Regions from separate parts of the Arthrobacter sp. P1_C12_2 genome, predicted to be linked through region 1. Evidence: riboswitches for the same ligand, from Rfam matches in the RefSeq annotation. Region 1 holds a riboswitch; the other holds the start of a gene.
The links. Region 1 has a riboswitch for glycine ahead of gcvP (aminomethyl-transferring glycine dehydrogenase). Riboswitches for the same ligand answer to the same signal wherever they lie in the genome.

Region 1 (8,932 bases):
GCAGCCGCCGTAGTAGCGCCTGCCCGGGTAGCCCTCGGCGTACTTGTTGGTCAGCACGGAGCCCTGCGCCTGCATCACTGCCCTGGCGGTGTGGTTCTCCGAGGCGATCATCTCCAGGCCGTCGCGCTGGCGGGACAGCTCGGCGTCGATCTTCGCCGCGATCTCCGGATCCAGCGCGGACAGGTCCGCGTCCAGGCTCGCGGAAACGACCTGCTCAAACGCGACGGTACCCGTCGCTGCGGGGCTCACAGCTCGCCACCGTTCTTGGACGCGTACTCCTGGGCCGACATCAGTGGGCCTTCTTCGGTCACGGCGACCTTGAACAGCCAGCCGGCACCGTACGGATCGCTGTTGATCAGCGCCGGATCGGAAACGACGGCGTCATTGATCTCCACCACCTCGCCGGTGACCGGCGCGTAAAGGTCCGAGACAGACTTGGTCGACTCCACCTCGCCGCAGGTCTCCCCCGCGGTCACCGTCGACCCAACTTCCGGCAGGTCCACGTAAACGATGTCGCCCAGGGCATCGGCAGCCACGGCCGAAATCCCAATTCCTGCAGGGCCCGATCCGTCGGCAGCAACCCACTCGTGTTCAGCGGAGTACTTCAGTTCGGCTACAACTTTGCTCATTTATCTCAATCCTTAAGTTCGTATGTGGTTTCGGCAGGCTCAGCCGGCGGCGGCCGGCTACTTTTGGCGCTTGTAGAACGGCAGTGCGACAACTTCGAAAGGCTCCGCCTTGCCGCGGAGGTCAATGTCCAGGGCTGTGCCGGGCTCGGTGAATTCGATGTCGACGTAGGCCATCGCGACCGGGTAGCCGAGGGTGGGGCTGGGCTGTCCGGAGGTCACTTCGCCGACGACGTTGCCGTCCTTGAGGACCGGGTAGTGGCTGCGGCCGGCACGGCGGCCCAGGCCCTTGAGGCCCACGAGTTTGCGGCCGGCCGTGGAGCCGGCGCCGGCTGCCTTGAGCTCGCTCAGGGCGGCCTTGCCGACGAAGTCCGACTCCTTGGCGAGCGAAACGACCGGGCCCAGGCCTGCCGCGTACGGGTTGCCTTCGCGGGAGAGTTCGTTGCCATAGAGCGGCATGCCGGCTTCCAAACGCAGCGAGTCACGGCAGGCCAGGCCGGCGGGGATGAGCCCGCGGCTGGCACCGGTTTCCAGCAGTGCTTCCCAGAGGCCGGCGGCGTCCCCGTTGGGAATGTAAATTTCGAAGCCGTCCTCGCCGGTGTAACCGGTGCGGGCGAGGAGCAGATCTTGTCCGTTGATCTGAACCTCAACCGCAGCGTAGTACTTCAGCTCGGTGACCAGGACATGCTGCCCGGCCGGGACCAGCGTCAGCAGGATGGCTTCGGCGTTCGGGCCCTGGACGGCGATCAGCGAGATCTCGGCGGAAACGTCCTCCACCGTCACGTCGAACCCGCCTTCTTGGGCAGAACCAGCCCTTTCGGCCAGTGCCGCGGCCACGACCTTGGCGTTGCCTGCGTTGGGGACCACCAGGTACTTGTCCTCGCCGCGGCGGTAAGAGATGAGGTCATCGATGATGCCGCCGTCTTCCTGGCAGATCAGCGAGTACTTCGCCTTGCCGACGGAGACCGCCGACAGCTTCCCGGCCAGGGCATAGTCGAGGAACGCCGCGGCGTCCGGGCCGCTGACCCAGACTTCGCCCATGTGGGAGAGGTCGAACAGGCCCGCGGCGTTGCGCACAGCGTGGTGCTCGGCCAGTTCCGATTCGTACTTGAGGGGCATCTGCCAACCGCCGAAGTCCGTGAAGGAGGCGCCGGCCTTTTTGTGCTGCTCGTAGAGAGCGGTGTAGTTCTCACTCATCAGAAAATCCTTAGTTCTCGAATTCGGAAAGCGGAGGGCAGGAGCAGACCAGGTTGCGGTCTCCGGCGGCGCCGTCGATGCGTCCGACCGGCGGGAAGTACTTGTCCTGCCTGAGTGTGTGGACGGGGAATGCGGCCTGCTCACGCGGGTACTCGCGGGTCCAGTCGGTGCTGACGACGGCGGCTGCCGTGTGGGGTGCGTTGCGCAGCGGGGAGTTCTCCACCGTGAAATCGCCGTTGGCGACCTGGTCGATCTCCTGGCGGATGGTGATCATCGCCTCGATGAAACGGTCGATCTCCGCAAGGTCCTCGGACTCGGTGGGCTCCACCATCAGGGTGCCGGCCACGGGGAAGGACAGCGTGGGGGCGTGGAAGCCGAAGTCGATGAGGCGCTTGGCCACGTCCTCGGCGGTGACGCCGGTCCTGGCGGTGAGTTCCCGCAAATCCAGGATGCACTCGTGGGCCACCAGGCCGCTCTCCCCCGTGTAGAGCACCGGGAAGTGCTCATCCAGCCGGGATGCGATGTAGTTCGCCGCGAGCAGCGCGGACTTGGTGGCCTCGGTGAGGCCCTGGCCGCCCATCAGCTTCACGTACGCCCAGGAGATCGGCAGGACACCGGCGGATCCGTAACGTGAAGCGGAGATCGCAGCACCAGTTCCTGGTTCGATAGCGCCGGCGTCGTGCGCCTTGTTCGCGTCCCCTGGCATGAACGGCGCCAGGTGCGCTTTTGCGGCAACCGGGCCAACGCCCGGTCCGCCGCCGCCGTGCGGGATGCAGAAGGTCTTGTGCAGGTTCAGGTGCGAAACGTCGCCGCCAAACTTGCCCGGCTGGGCCAGCCCGACGAGGGCGTTGAGGTTGGCGCCGTCGACGTAGACCTGGCCGCCGGCCGCATGCACGGAATCGCACACCTCGCGGACGTCGGCGTCGTACACCCCGTGGGTGGACGGGTAGGTGATCATGATCGCCGAGAGGACGTCCTTGTGCAGCTCGATCTTCGCCTGAAGATCGGCGTGGTCGATCGTGCCGTCCGAAGCCGTGGCCACCACAACCACCTTCATGCCGGCCAGCACAGCCGAGGCCGCGTTGGTGCCGTGGGCCGAAGCCGGGATGAGGCAGATGTTGCGCTGGGCGTCACCGCGGGAGAGGTGGTAGCCGCGGATGGCCAGCAGGCCGGCGAGTTCGCCCTGCGAGCCGGCGTTGGGCTGGATGGAGACCTGGTCGTAGCCCGTGATTTCGGCGAGGTCAGCTTCGAGGCCGCCGATGAGTTCCCGCCAGCCCTCGGTCTGGGAGTCCGGCGCGAACGGGTGGATGGACGCGAACTCCGGCCAGGAGATGGCTTCCATCTCGGCCGTGGCGTTCAGCTTCATGGTGCAGGAGCCCAGCGGGATCATGGTGCGGTCCAGGGCGAGGTCCCGGTCCGAGAGCTTGCGGATGTAGCGCAGCAGCTGGGTTTCGGAGCGGTGCGTGTTGAAGACCGGGTGCTGCAGGAAGTCGGAGGTGCGCAGCACCGTCTCGGGCAGCTCGAAGCCCTTGGCCTCCACCAGTGGACCGGCGCCAAAGGCGACGACGACCGCGGAGAGGACCTCCGGCGTCGTGGTTTCATCGACGGACACGCCAACTGTGTCCGCGTCGATGAGCCGCAGGTTGATGCCCCGGGCCTCGGCGGCGGCGATGACCTTGGCGGCCTTGCCGGGCACACGGACCGTGAGGGTGTCGAAGAAGGAGTCGCTCGCCAGTTCGCGGCCGACGATCTTCAGCGTGGCGGCGAGGGCGCGGGTGTTGTTGTGGACGGTCTCGGCGATGGCCTTCAGTCCGTCAGGGCCGTGGTAGACGGCGTAGAAGGAGGACACGATGGCCAGCAATGCCTGCGCGGTGCAGATGTTGGACGTGGCCTTCTCGCGCCGGATGTGCTGTTCGCGGGTCTGCAGGGCCAGCCTGTAGGCCGGGACGCCGGCGTTGTCCTTGGAGACGCCGACGATGCGGCCGGGGAGCGTGCGTTCCATGCCCTCGCGCACCGCCATGTAGGCCGCGTGTGGGCCGCCGAAGAACAGCGGCACGCCCAGGCGCTGGGTGGAGCCGACGGCGATATCCGCACCCTGCTCGCCCGGAGGGGTGATCAGGGTGAGGGCAAGCAGGTCGGCGGCGACGGTGACCAGTGCGCCGCGTTCCTTGGCCTCGGCGATCACGCCGGACTGGTCCCACACCCGGCCGGAGACGCCCGGCTGCTGCAGGACGAGACCGTTGATGTCGCCGTCGGGCAGACCGGCGGAGAGGTCGGCGACCTGCACCTCGAAGCCCAGCGCTGCGGCACGGCCCTTGACGATCGCGATGGTCTGCGGGAGGCAGTCGGCGTCGAGGACGGTCTTGGCCCCGGCAGCGGACTTGTTTTTGTTGGCGCGGCGCATGAGAAGCACCGCCTCGGCGACGGCGGTGGCCTCGTCGAGCAGCGAGGCGTTGGCGACCGGGAGCGCGGTGAGGTCCTGGACCATGGTCTGGAAGTTCAGCAGCGCCTCGAGCCGGCCCTGGGAGATTTCCGGCTGGTAGGGCGTGTAGGCGGTGTACCAGGCCGGGGCTTCGAGGATGTTGCGGCGGATCACCGGCGGGGTGACGGTGTCGTAGTAGCCCTGGCCGATCATCTGCACGGCGGTCTTGTTCTTGGAGGCGAGCTTGCGCAGTTCGGCCAGCACCTGGACTTCGCTGAGGGCGCTGTCCAGGGTGAGGGGCTTTTCCTGGCGGATGGAATCGGGGACCGCGTTGTCAACGAGGCCGTCAACGCTGTCGTAGCCGACAGCCTTGAGCATGGTGTCGATGTCGGTCTGGCGGCGGGCGCCGATGTGGCGGTCTGCGAAGGTGGACGGGGACGATTGAACCGTCATGAGAGGAACTCCATAATTCAGGTGGCATCAAAACGCCACGATGATTCGGGTTCCTCCCCGCTCTGTATTGGACCTGAGAGTTTCCGTTTTGCCCTGCTGTTCAGCAGCGCGCCACTTGCACCGTCGGTGAGCCCGGTTGCCCGGACTGCTTTCCAGAGTTGCCTTGCCGCGGCGGTACGTGGGCCTGAGAGATTCCTGGGGAGGATTTGCTCCTACGGCGCCTGCTGAACGTACCGGCAGGACTCTCCCGCCGCAGATCATAAGCTGTGCCACTGGTCGGTGACACAGCTCACAATTTATCTGGTTGCCGGGCAGGATGCAAAATTTATTTCAATTGAGTCGCTGTTCCCGCGGACGACGGCGGGACTCCCCGCCGTCGTCCGCTGGCGTTTAGTGCCGCTCCCCTACAGTGCGGACCAGCCGCCGTCGGAGGCGAGGATGGCGCCGTTGACGTTGGTTCCGTCGTCGCTGAGCAGGAAGGTGATGGAGGCGGCGAGCTGCGCCGCGGCGGGCGTGGGACGGTGGCCTGCATCAGCGGGCCGAGGCGTTCGGCCGCGCTGGGATCCCCTGGTGGTCACGATGTTGGTGAGGGTGGGGCCAGGCGCCGCAGTCATCGCCCTCAAGGCCGGGGCCCCGCACCACATGAACCAAGAACAGCTCGCCGCAACGGTCCACCGTTCAAAGCCAGACCCTAGGCCGCGTCCTGACCCGGCTGGAGGCTGGAGGCTTCGTCACGAGGAAACGCAACCCACATGGCCGCCGCCAGTTCCAGGTTGAGGTAACCGACCCTCAGAGCAGCCCGCAAGGCGGAAAGCGCCGCCGTTGCAGCAGACTTCGACGGATGGGAACTTCCTCGGGAACATCTCTCCCGTTTCGTGAATATCTTCCGAGATCCCCGACAAGCGCGAGGTCCGAGCCGTAGCTAATTCGACACACTGTCCGGGCGGACGCCCTTGCGGATCTGTGGCGGGCAGGACGCGGGGCCCGCCGTCGTCCGGTGTGAGGACAACAACGAGCGGGACGGCGGGAAATCGTCCCGCCCTCCCGTTGATTCCTGCTCCCGAGACTCTCAGAAGTGTCCGGTCACCAGGTGCCCGAGCCGTGGTGGCGCTTGTTGTGGTCATGCCGGTGACCGTTATGGTCCCAGAACCCATCCTTGTCGTGACGGCAGCCGTCCCGTCCCGTCCATGAGCCGTTGTGGTCGTTGTCGTCACGCCAATTCCCGTTGTCGTCGCGCCAGCCCCACCCGTCAGAGTGGTCGTGCCAGCGGCTATCGCCGTCCCACCAGCCACGTCCGGCATCGTGCCGGTTGTTGTCCCGCATCTGATGCCGGTGCTCGAACGAAGATTGGTTCCAGGAAACGGTGGAGGTTGTAACGGCAGCACTGGCAGGCACGGCGCTGGCGCCCAGGCCCAACGCGGCCGTCGCAGCAGTTGTTCCGATGATGCGCATAGCCTTGTTCATGAACTTGGTCCTTCGAAGGGGTCGACGTTTCCGCTTCTCCCACCGATGCACTCCAGAAATGGCGTCGGCAGGATCCGCATCCCTGGACGCGATCCTGGGCAGGGAACCGGGACGTCGGCTTGATAGTCAGTGGAATTGTCCGCCCGGGATCGAGACCGGCGGTCATCGGTCCGCGTCTACAGGACCGATGTCATTTCCGGGATAATTGCCCGGGGCACCTTTCCAGTCAACGCCCGCTGTTGCCTCACGTCAATAGGTTGTGTTGAGGATCGCCTATGCACGCGGCAAAGGGCCGCGCAACCTCCGGCCCCGGCACTGGGCCTTCACGACAACGATCGATGCGGGCTGCGGCGCGGGCCAGCAGGAGTTGTTCCTCGAATTCTTCAGCCTCGGTCCCGACGTCCCTAGATCATCGACACTTCTCGACCTCCACCGGTCGCCTCGATGGCATGAACCTTGACCCTCCTCTTGTCCGTGAGAAGCGTCTCAAATTATTACGGCGGCAGCCGGGAGCCAGCCGCGGGCAGGTAAAGTTATCTGTTCGTAACATTACCTGACTGAAATGTGTTTGAAGATGCCTGCAGACTCCGCTAATGAAGACAAGCCGAAACAGCTCCTCGGGCTAAGTGGCACCCAGACTATTGGCTCGGCGCTGGCCGCGGTGACCTCTGCCTTGGTGGGGTCCTTCCTAGGCGTTGCCGGGACGCTTATCGGCGCCGCACTCGGCTCTATCGTTGCCACGGTGGGCGCCGCTCTCTATGCGCGGACACTCAGTTCGGCAGCCACCGTGGCATTGACGAAAATCCCAAAGCGACGCAGGGGCGGACTGCCCGCTGACGACGGCGACATGCTGGCCGCCAGCGCTCCGCCCGAGAGCGACGAACCTCGAGCCAAACGGCTGAAGAGGCAGTTCACCCCCAAGACCTGGATCAAGGTCGGGGTGGTCAGTGCTGCCGCATTCGTTATCGCCATGGTCGGTGTCACTGCACTCGAATTCGGAACAAATAAGCCCATCTCCAGCCTTGTCTCGTCGAACTCGAGCATCGACGGCGGTGCGACCGGGCCCACGACGACGCTGGGCACAGCATTGAGCGGCAATCCGACTGTCCCGGACGGGACGGACGCATCGACTAAGGACGTGAATGAAGGACCTGGGCAAGTCGCGCAAGTGCCTGGGCAAGTCGAGCAAGGCGCCAACAAAAAAGATGGCCTGACCACGGACGGTAGCCCCAGTGGCGCGGACAGCGGCTCGGCCGGAACCGAAGTGCCGGGAGCCGGCGCACCAAGCGATACCACGCCGGCGGACGTTGCCCCCGAAACCGGCCAGAGCCCGGACCCCGCCCCCGCAACCGAACAGACCCTGCAGCCCGAGGTGTCCTCGGATTCAGGATCGGCCGAGCAGCCCGCACCGTGATGGCGATGATAGGGACTAAGGACCGATAGGAATCTGTTAGGGATGGCGGGGCCGGGCGGTGGTGTTGTGGCGGCTGGCTCATCCGACGAGGACCACCGTATTCTCAGCGGTCAGCCGGCACCTTGGCCCTCGCGGGCCACCTCTTCCAGAATCCTGGCTGTCGGCGCTGCCGTCATCAGCTGCCCTATCACGTCGGGTTTGTCCCACACCTGGCTGCGCAACTTTTCCAGAAAGCCGGTCGCGGCATCCTTGGTGTCGAAGTCAAGGAGCACTGCCACGCTGTTCTGGTCCTCGGTATCCCGGAACAAGCGGACAGACCGGGCGCCCGAGGCGGCGCGGCCTGCGGGATCCGTGTCGAACACTTTCTTGAAAGCCTCGTATTCCCGGACCGGATAGCTAATCTGCAGGGTGAACATCGTCGTTCCTTTCCCTCGGGCTGTGGCAGGGACCACCTTAGGCCGTCCAGCGTCTTTCCGGTAGGGCCCGAGGGCGGACTTGAACCGGCGCTGCGCTGCCCTCCTGAACGACCAGGCGAACGAGCTTCACGAGCGGACGACGGCGGGACTCCCCGCCGTCGTCCGCTTGCGCCTGGGTGCACCTCCCCTACAGCGCGGACCAGCCGCTGTCGGAGGCGAGGATGGCGCCGTTGATGTTGGTGCCGTCGTCGCTGAGCAGGAACGTGATGGAGGCGGCGAGCTGCGCCGCGGTGGCGGGTGTCGGGACGGTGGCCTGCATCAGCGGGCCGAGGCGTTCGGCCGCGAGCTGGGATCCCCAATTGGACCCTCTAACGCAACTTTCATCAACTTGGCACAGGGCTGCGCTACGGTTGGCAGCACTATCAATTCGTAGGGGGACAAATGGATTTTGCAGAAAAACTTTCGGCTTTGGCAGCAAAGGTGCGCCAGCAGCGAGGTGTGATCCAGACGGAAGAGGCAACGAAGAATGCCTTTGTCATGCCTTTCATTTCCACAATCCTTGGCTATGACGTCTTCAATCCCATGGAAGTGGTTCCGGAGTTCATCGCGGATGTGGGTCTCAAGAAGGGCGAGAAGATCGACTATGCGATCGTCAAGGACGGCGAGGTGCAGATCCTGATCGAGTGCAAGAAGTCCTCGGAACCCGTGAAGATCGAGCACGCCTCTCAGCTTTTCCGGTACTTTGCCGTCACCAACGCCAGGATCGCCATTCTTACCAACGGCGAGGTGTACCAATTCTTCACCGACCTCGATGCACCGAACCGCATGGACGCCAAGCCGTTCCTCGTGCTGGATTTGAACGACATCGACGAATCCCTCATTCCGGAGCTGCAGAAACTGTCCAAGGACGTCTTTGATCTCGACTCGATAATCAGCGCGG
Region 2 (4,635 bases), on a different contig from region 1:
CCGTAGCGGGAGGCGGAGATCGGGGTGCCGTCGGCGCCGTTGGCCGGGTCCGCGGCGTTGCCCGGCATGAACGGGGCGAGGTGGGCCTTGGCCGCGACCGGGCCGACGCCCGGTCCGCCGCCGCCGTGCGGGATGCAGAAGGTCTTGTGCAGGTTCAGGTGCGAGACGTCGCCGCCAAACATGCCCGGCTGGGCCAGACCCACGAGCGCGTTCAGGTTGGCGCCGTCGATGTAGACCTGGCCCCCGGCGGCGTGGATCGCGTCGCAGACCTCGCGGACGTCGGCGTCATACACCCCGTGGGTGGACGGGTAGGTGATCATGATGCAGGACAGCGCGTCCTTGTTCGCCTCGATCTTGGCGGTCAGGTCCGCGTGGTCGATCGTGCCGTCCGAAGCCGTGGCCACCACCACGACCTTCATGCCGGCCAGCACCGCGGAGGCCGCGTTCGTGCCGTGCGCGGAGGCCGGGATCAGGCAGACGGTGCGCTGGGCGTCACCGCGGGAGAGGTGGTAGCCGCGGATCGCCAGCAGGCCCGCGAGCTCGCCCTGGGAACCGGCGTTCGGCTGGATCGAGACCTGGTCGTAGCCGGTGATCTCGGTCAGCTGGGCCTCGAGGTCCTCGATCAGTTCGCGCCAGCCGGCGGTCTGTGATTCCGGGGCGAACGGGTGGATGGAGGCGAACTCCGGCCAGGAGATGGCTTCCATCTCGGCCGTGGCGTTCAGCTTCATGGTGCACGAACCCAGCGGGATCATGGTCCGGTCCAGGGCCAGGTCACGGTCTGAGAGGCGGCGGATGTAGCGCAGCAGCTGGGTCTCGGAACGGTGCGTGTTGAACACCGGGTGCTGCAGGTAGTCGGAGGTGCGCTCGACGGCGGGGTCCAGGCCGAACCCTTCAGCCGTGTCGGTCACCGACGCGCCGAAAGCGGCGATGACGTCGGCGACGATGTCCACTGTCGTGGCCTCATCGGCGGAGATGCCGACGGTGTCGCCGTCGATGGCGCGCAGGTTGACGCCCTTGGCGTCGGCGGCCGCGATGATCTCGGCTGCCCGGCCCGGCACGGAGACGGTGATGGTGTCGAAGAAGGAGGTGTGCAGCACGTCCAAACCTGCGGCCTTCAGGGAAGCTGCGATGGTCTTGGCGTGGACGTGGACCGACTGGGCGATTGCCTTCAGCCCGTCGGGGCCGTGGTAGACGGCGTAGAAGGAAGCCACGATGGCCAGCAGGGCCTGGGCGGTGCAGATGTTGGAGGTGGCCTTCTCACGGCGGATGTGCTGCTCGCGGGTCTGCAGGGCCAGGCGGTAGGCCGGGACGCCGGCGTTGTCCTTGGAGACACCCACGAGGCGGCCGGGCATGGAGCGCTCAAGGCCCTTCTGCACGGCCATGTAGGCCGCGTGCGGGCCGCCGAAGAACAGCGGCACGCCGAAGCGCTGGGCGGAGCCGACGGCGATGTCAGCACCCTGCTCGCCCGGGGACGTGATGAGCGTCAGGGAGAGGAGGTCGGCGGCGACGGTGACGAGGGCGCCGCGTTCCTTGGCGTCGGCGATCACGGCGGTGTGGTCGAACACGCGGCCGGAAACGCCCGGCTGCTGCAGGACGATGCCGTTGATGACGCCCTCGGGCAGGCCCTTGGAGAGGTCGGCGACCTCGACCTCGAAGCCGAGGGCTTCGGCGCGGCCTTTGACGATCGCGATGGTCTGCGGGAGGCAGTCGGCGTCGAGGACGGTCTTGCCGTCGTGGGCCGTCTTGTTCTTGTTGGCGCGGCGCATCATCAGAACGGCCTCGGCGACGGCAGTGGCTTCGTCCAGCAGCGAGGCGTTGGCGATCGGCAGGCCGACCAGGTCCTGGACCATGGTCTGGAAGTTCAGCAGCGCCTCGAGCCGGCCCTGGGAGATCTCCGGCTGGTAGGGCGTGTACGCGGTGTACCAGGCCGGGGCTTCGAGGATGTTGCGGCGGATCACCGGCGGGGTGAGCGTGTCGTAGTAGCCCTGGCCGATCATCTGCACGGCGGTCTTGTTCTTCGAGGCCAGCTTGCGTAGCTCGGCGAGGACTTCCACTTCGCTGAGGGCCGCGGCGAGCGCAAGGTCGGCGTCCTGACGGATGTCCTTCGGAACGGCGGTGTCCACCAGGGCGTCGACGGTGTCGTAGCCGACAGCCTTCAGCATGGCGTCGACGTCGGCCTGGCGGCGGGCGCCAATGTGCCGGTCAACGAAGGACGTGGAGGCTGGGGTAACAGTCACAAGGAACTCCATAACTCAGGCGGCGCAGGGTACGCCACATTGATTTGGGTTCCTCCCCGCTCTGTATTGGACCTGAGAGTTTCCGCGCAGCCTGCGATTCAGGGACTCCGCTTGCACCGTCGGTGAGCACGGCACGTCCGGGACACGCCTGCTACTTTCCAGAGTTGCCTTGCCGCGGCGGTACATGGGCCTGAGAGATTCCTGGGGAGGATTTGCTCCTACGGCGCCTGCTTGTACCTACTTGCAGGGCTCTCCCGCCGCAGATCAAAGGCGTATTCAATTGGGGGTGACAACAGTCACAGCTCTTATTGTCCTACGCCGGGCGCGCGTCCGCAAACTCCCTCCCGGCGGTGGACCCAGGTTACGGGCGGCGGGCGTCAGCCGCGCAGGCGCTCGACGGCGGCCAGGAGGCTCCGGACATCCGCCTCAACCTCCGGCAGCGGCCCGCCGGGCCCCCGGGCCAGCATGGCGTTGAAATACAGTCCGTCCCCCATGTACAGGACGGCCTTCGCCATGGCGGGTCCGACGTCGGCCGCCAACAGTTCCAGCCAGCTCGCCTGGGCGGCGGCGAAGCGGCGGAGGGTCTCCCCGTGCGCCACCTCGGCGAGCCGCGTTGCCGCCACGAAAACCCGGTCCATGGGGGTATCCGCCCACACCGAGGACTTGATGAAGTAGGCGGCCGCCCCTTCGGGGGCCTCCCCCATGGCAGCAACATCCGCAGCCAGATGCCGGTCCAGCCGTTCGAGCAGGACCGCGATCATCGCCTCCTTGGTCGGGAAGTGGTAGAGCAGGCCGCCCTTGGAAACGCCGGCCCGGCGCGCGACGGCGTCCAGTGTGGCAGCGCGTTCACCGACTTCGATGAGCAGAGATTCGAAGGCATCGAGGACGGCCTCGCGGGCGACGGGTTTCCTGGGCATGCCTCCCATCATGCCTGTCCTGTCGCGCATTTCTTAACTGTACCGTCCAGACGGTATAGTTACGTTGATGAGCATTCCATCGATCACCGCAGCCACCAGCACTACGGCAGCCACCGACCCCCGGGCACCGTGGCGTGACTGGGTGGCGCTTGCCCTGCTGATGTTCCCCGTCCTGCTCGTGGCCGTGGACAACACGGCCCTGACGTTCGCCCTGCCGGCCATCGCCAGCAGCCTGGCCGCCTCCGGCGTCGAACTGCTCTGGATCGTCGATGCCTATCCCCTGGTCCTGGCCGGACTCCTGGTCGCGATGGGCAGCCTGGGCGACAGGATCGGCCGGCGCCGGCTGCTCTTCGTCGGCAGCGCGGGCTTTGCCGCGGTTTCGGCCGTGACGGCGTTCGCGCCGAGCGCCGAATGGCTGATCGCCGGCCGCGCCGGGCTTGGCCTGTTCGGCGCCATGCTCATGCCGTCCACGCTGTCGCTGATCCGGAACATTTTTCCGCAGCCCAACCGGCGCAGGCTCGCGGTGGCGATCTGGGCCGCTGGCTTCTCCGGCGGCGCCGCCCTGGGCCCGATTGCCGGCGGCTGGCTGGTGGAACATTTCTGGTGGGGCGCCGTCCTCCTGATCGCGGTGCCGATCATCCTGCCCCTGCTGCTGCTCGGCCCTGCACTGATCCCGGAATCCCGCGACCCGAAGCCGGGCCGCGTGGACGTGCCGAGCATGGTCTTGTCCCTGCTGGTCATGGTGCCCGTGGTCTACGGGATCAAGACCCTCGCCACCCACGGGCCTGCCCCGGAGGCCTTCGCGAGCATCGGTGCCGGCCTGCTCATGGGTTATGTGTTCATCCGGCGGCAGCGCGCACTTGCCCGCGGGGAGGGCACCGCGCCGATGCTCGATGTCAGCCTCTTTGGCAACCGAATCTTCAGTACGGCCATCATTGCCAACGTCCTGGCGCTGTTCTCCTTCAATGGCTTCATCCTCTTCCTGGCCCAGCATCTGCAGCTGCTGGAGGGCCAGTCCCCTTCGGCCTCCGGCGTCGCCATGGTCCCGGCCCTCATCGCCACAGTCGTCGCGGGGCTGCTCGTGGTCCCGCTGGTGCGCAAGGTGCGCCCTGGTTTTGTGGTGGCCGGCGGTCTGCTGCTGAGCGCGGCGGGCTATTTCCTGGTGGCGTTCGGCGACCACAGCCATGGCCCGTCACTGCTCCTGGCCGCGCTGATGGTTCTCTGCCTCGGAGTGGGTGCCGCGGAAACGATCTCGAATGACCTGATCCTGGGCGCTGCGCCCGCCAACAAGTCGGGGGCCGCCGCCGCCATCTCGGAGACCGGCTATGAAGTGGGGTCCCTGCTGGGCACCGCGATCCTGGGCTCGATCCTGACGGCCTCCTACCAGGGCAATCTCCGGCTCCCCGCGGGCGTGTCCGAGCTCGCCCCGGCCGCCGCCACCCGCCAAGCCGGTGAAACCCTCGCAGGCGCGGTGGATCTGG

Region 2: it holds a riboswitch for glycine, as region 1 does, so the genes downstream of both, gcvP (aminomethyl-transferring glycine dehydrogenase) here and gcvP (aminomethyl-transferring glycine dehydrogenase) in region 1, are expected to answer to the same signal.

Annotation. Positions count from the first base shown of each region.
Region 1 is NZ_JBFUAF010000001.1:284,444-293,375, forward strand. Features, by position in the region: gene glyA (serine hydroxymethyltransferase) at 1-249, opposite strand, end outside; gene gcvH (glycine cleavage system protein GcvH) at 246-629, opposite strand; gene gcvT (glycine cleavage system aminomethyltransferase GcvT) at 687-1,823, opposite strand; gene gcvP (aminomethyl-transferring glycine dehydrogenase) at 1,834-4,698, opposite strand; glycine riboswitch at 4,751-4,859, opposite strand; glycine riboswitch at 4,861-4,958, opposite strand; gene AC1DZQ_RS01390 (hypothetical protein) at 5,103-5,312, opposite strand; gene AC1DZQ_RS01395 (hypothetical protein) at 5,782-6,162, opposite strand; gene AC1DZQ_RS01400 (hypothetical protein) at 6,737-7,576, shown strand; gene AC1DZQ_RS01405 (hypothetical protein) at 7,687-7,992, opposite strand; partial or broken gene AC1DZQ_RS01410 (short-chain dehydrogenase) at 8,180-8,356, opposite strand; gene AC1DZQ_RS01415 (type I restriction endonuclease) at 8,434-8,932, shown strand, end outside.
Region 2 is NZ_JBFUAF010000041.1:3,156-7,790, forward strand. Features, by position in the region: gene gcvP (aminomethyl-transferring glycine dehydrogenase) at 1-2,249, opposite strand, end outside; glycine riboswitch at 2,289-2,404, opposite strand; glycine riboswitch at 2,406-2,504, opposite strand; gene AC1DZQ_RS22350 (TetR/AcrR family transcriptional regulator) at 2,615-3,154, opposite strand; gene AC1DZQ_RS22355 (MFS transporter) at 3,222-4,635, shown strand, end outside.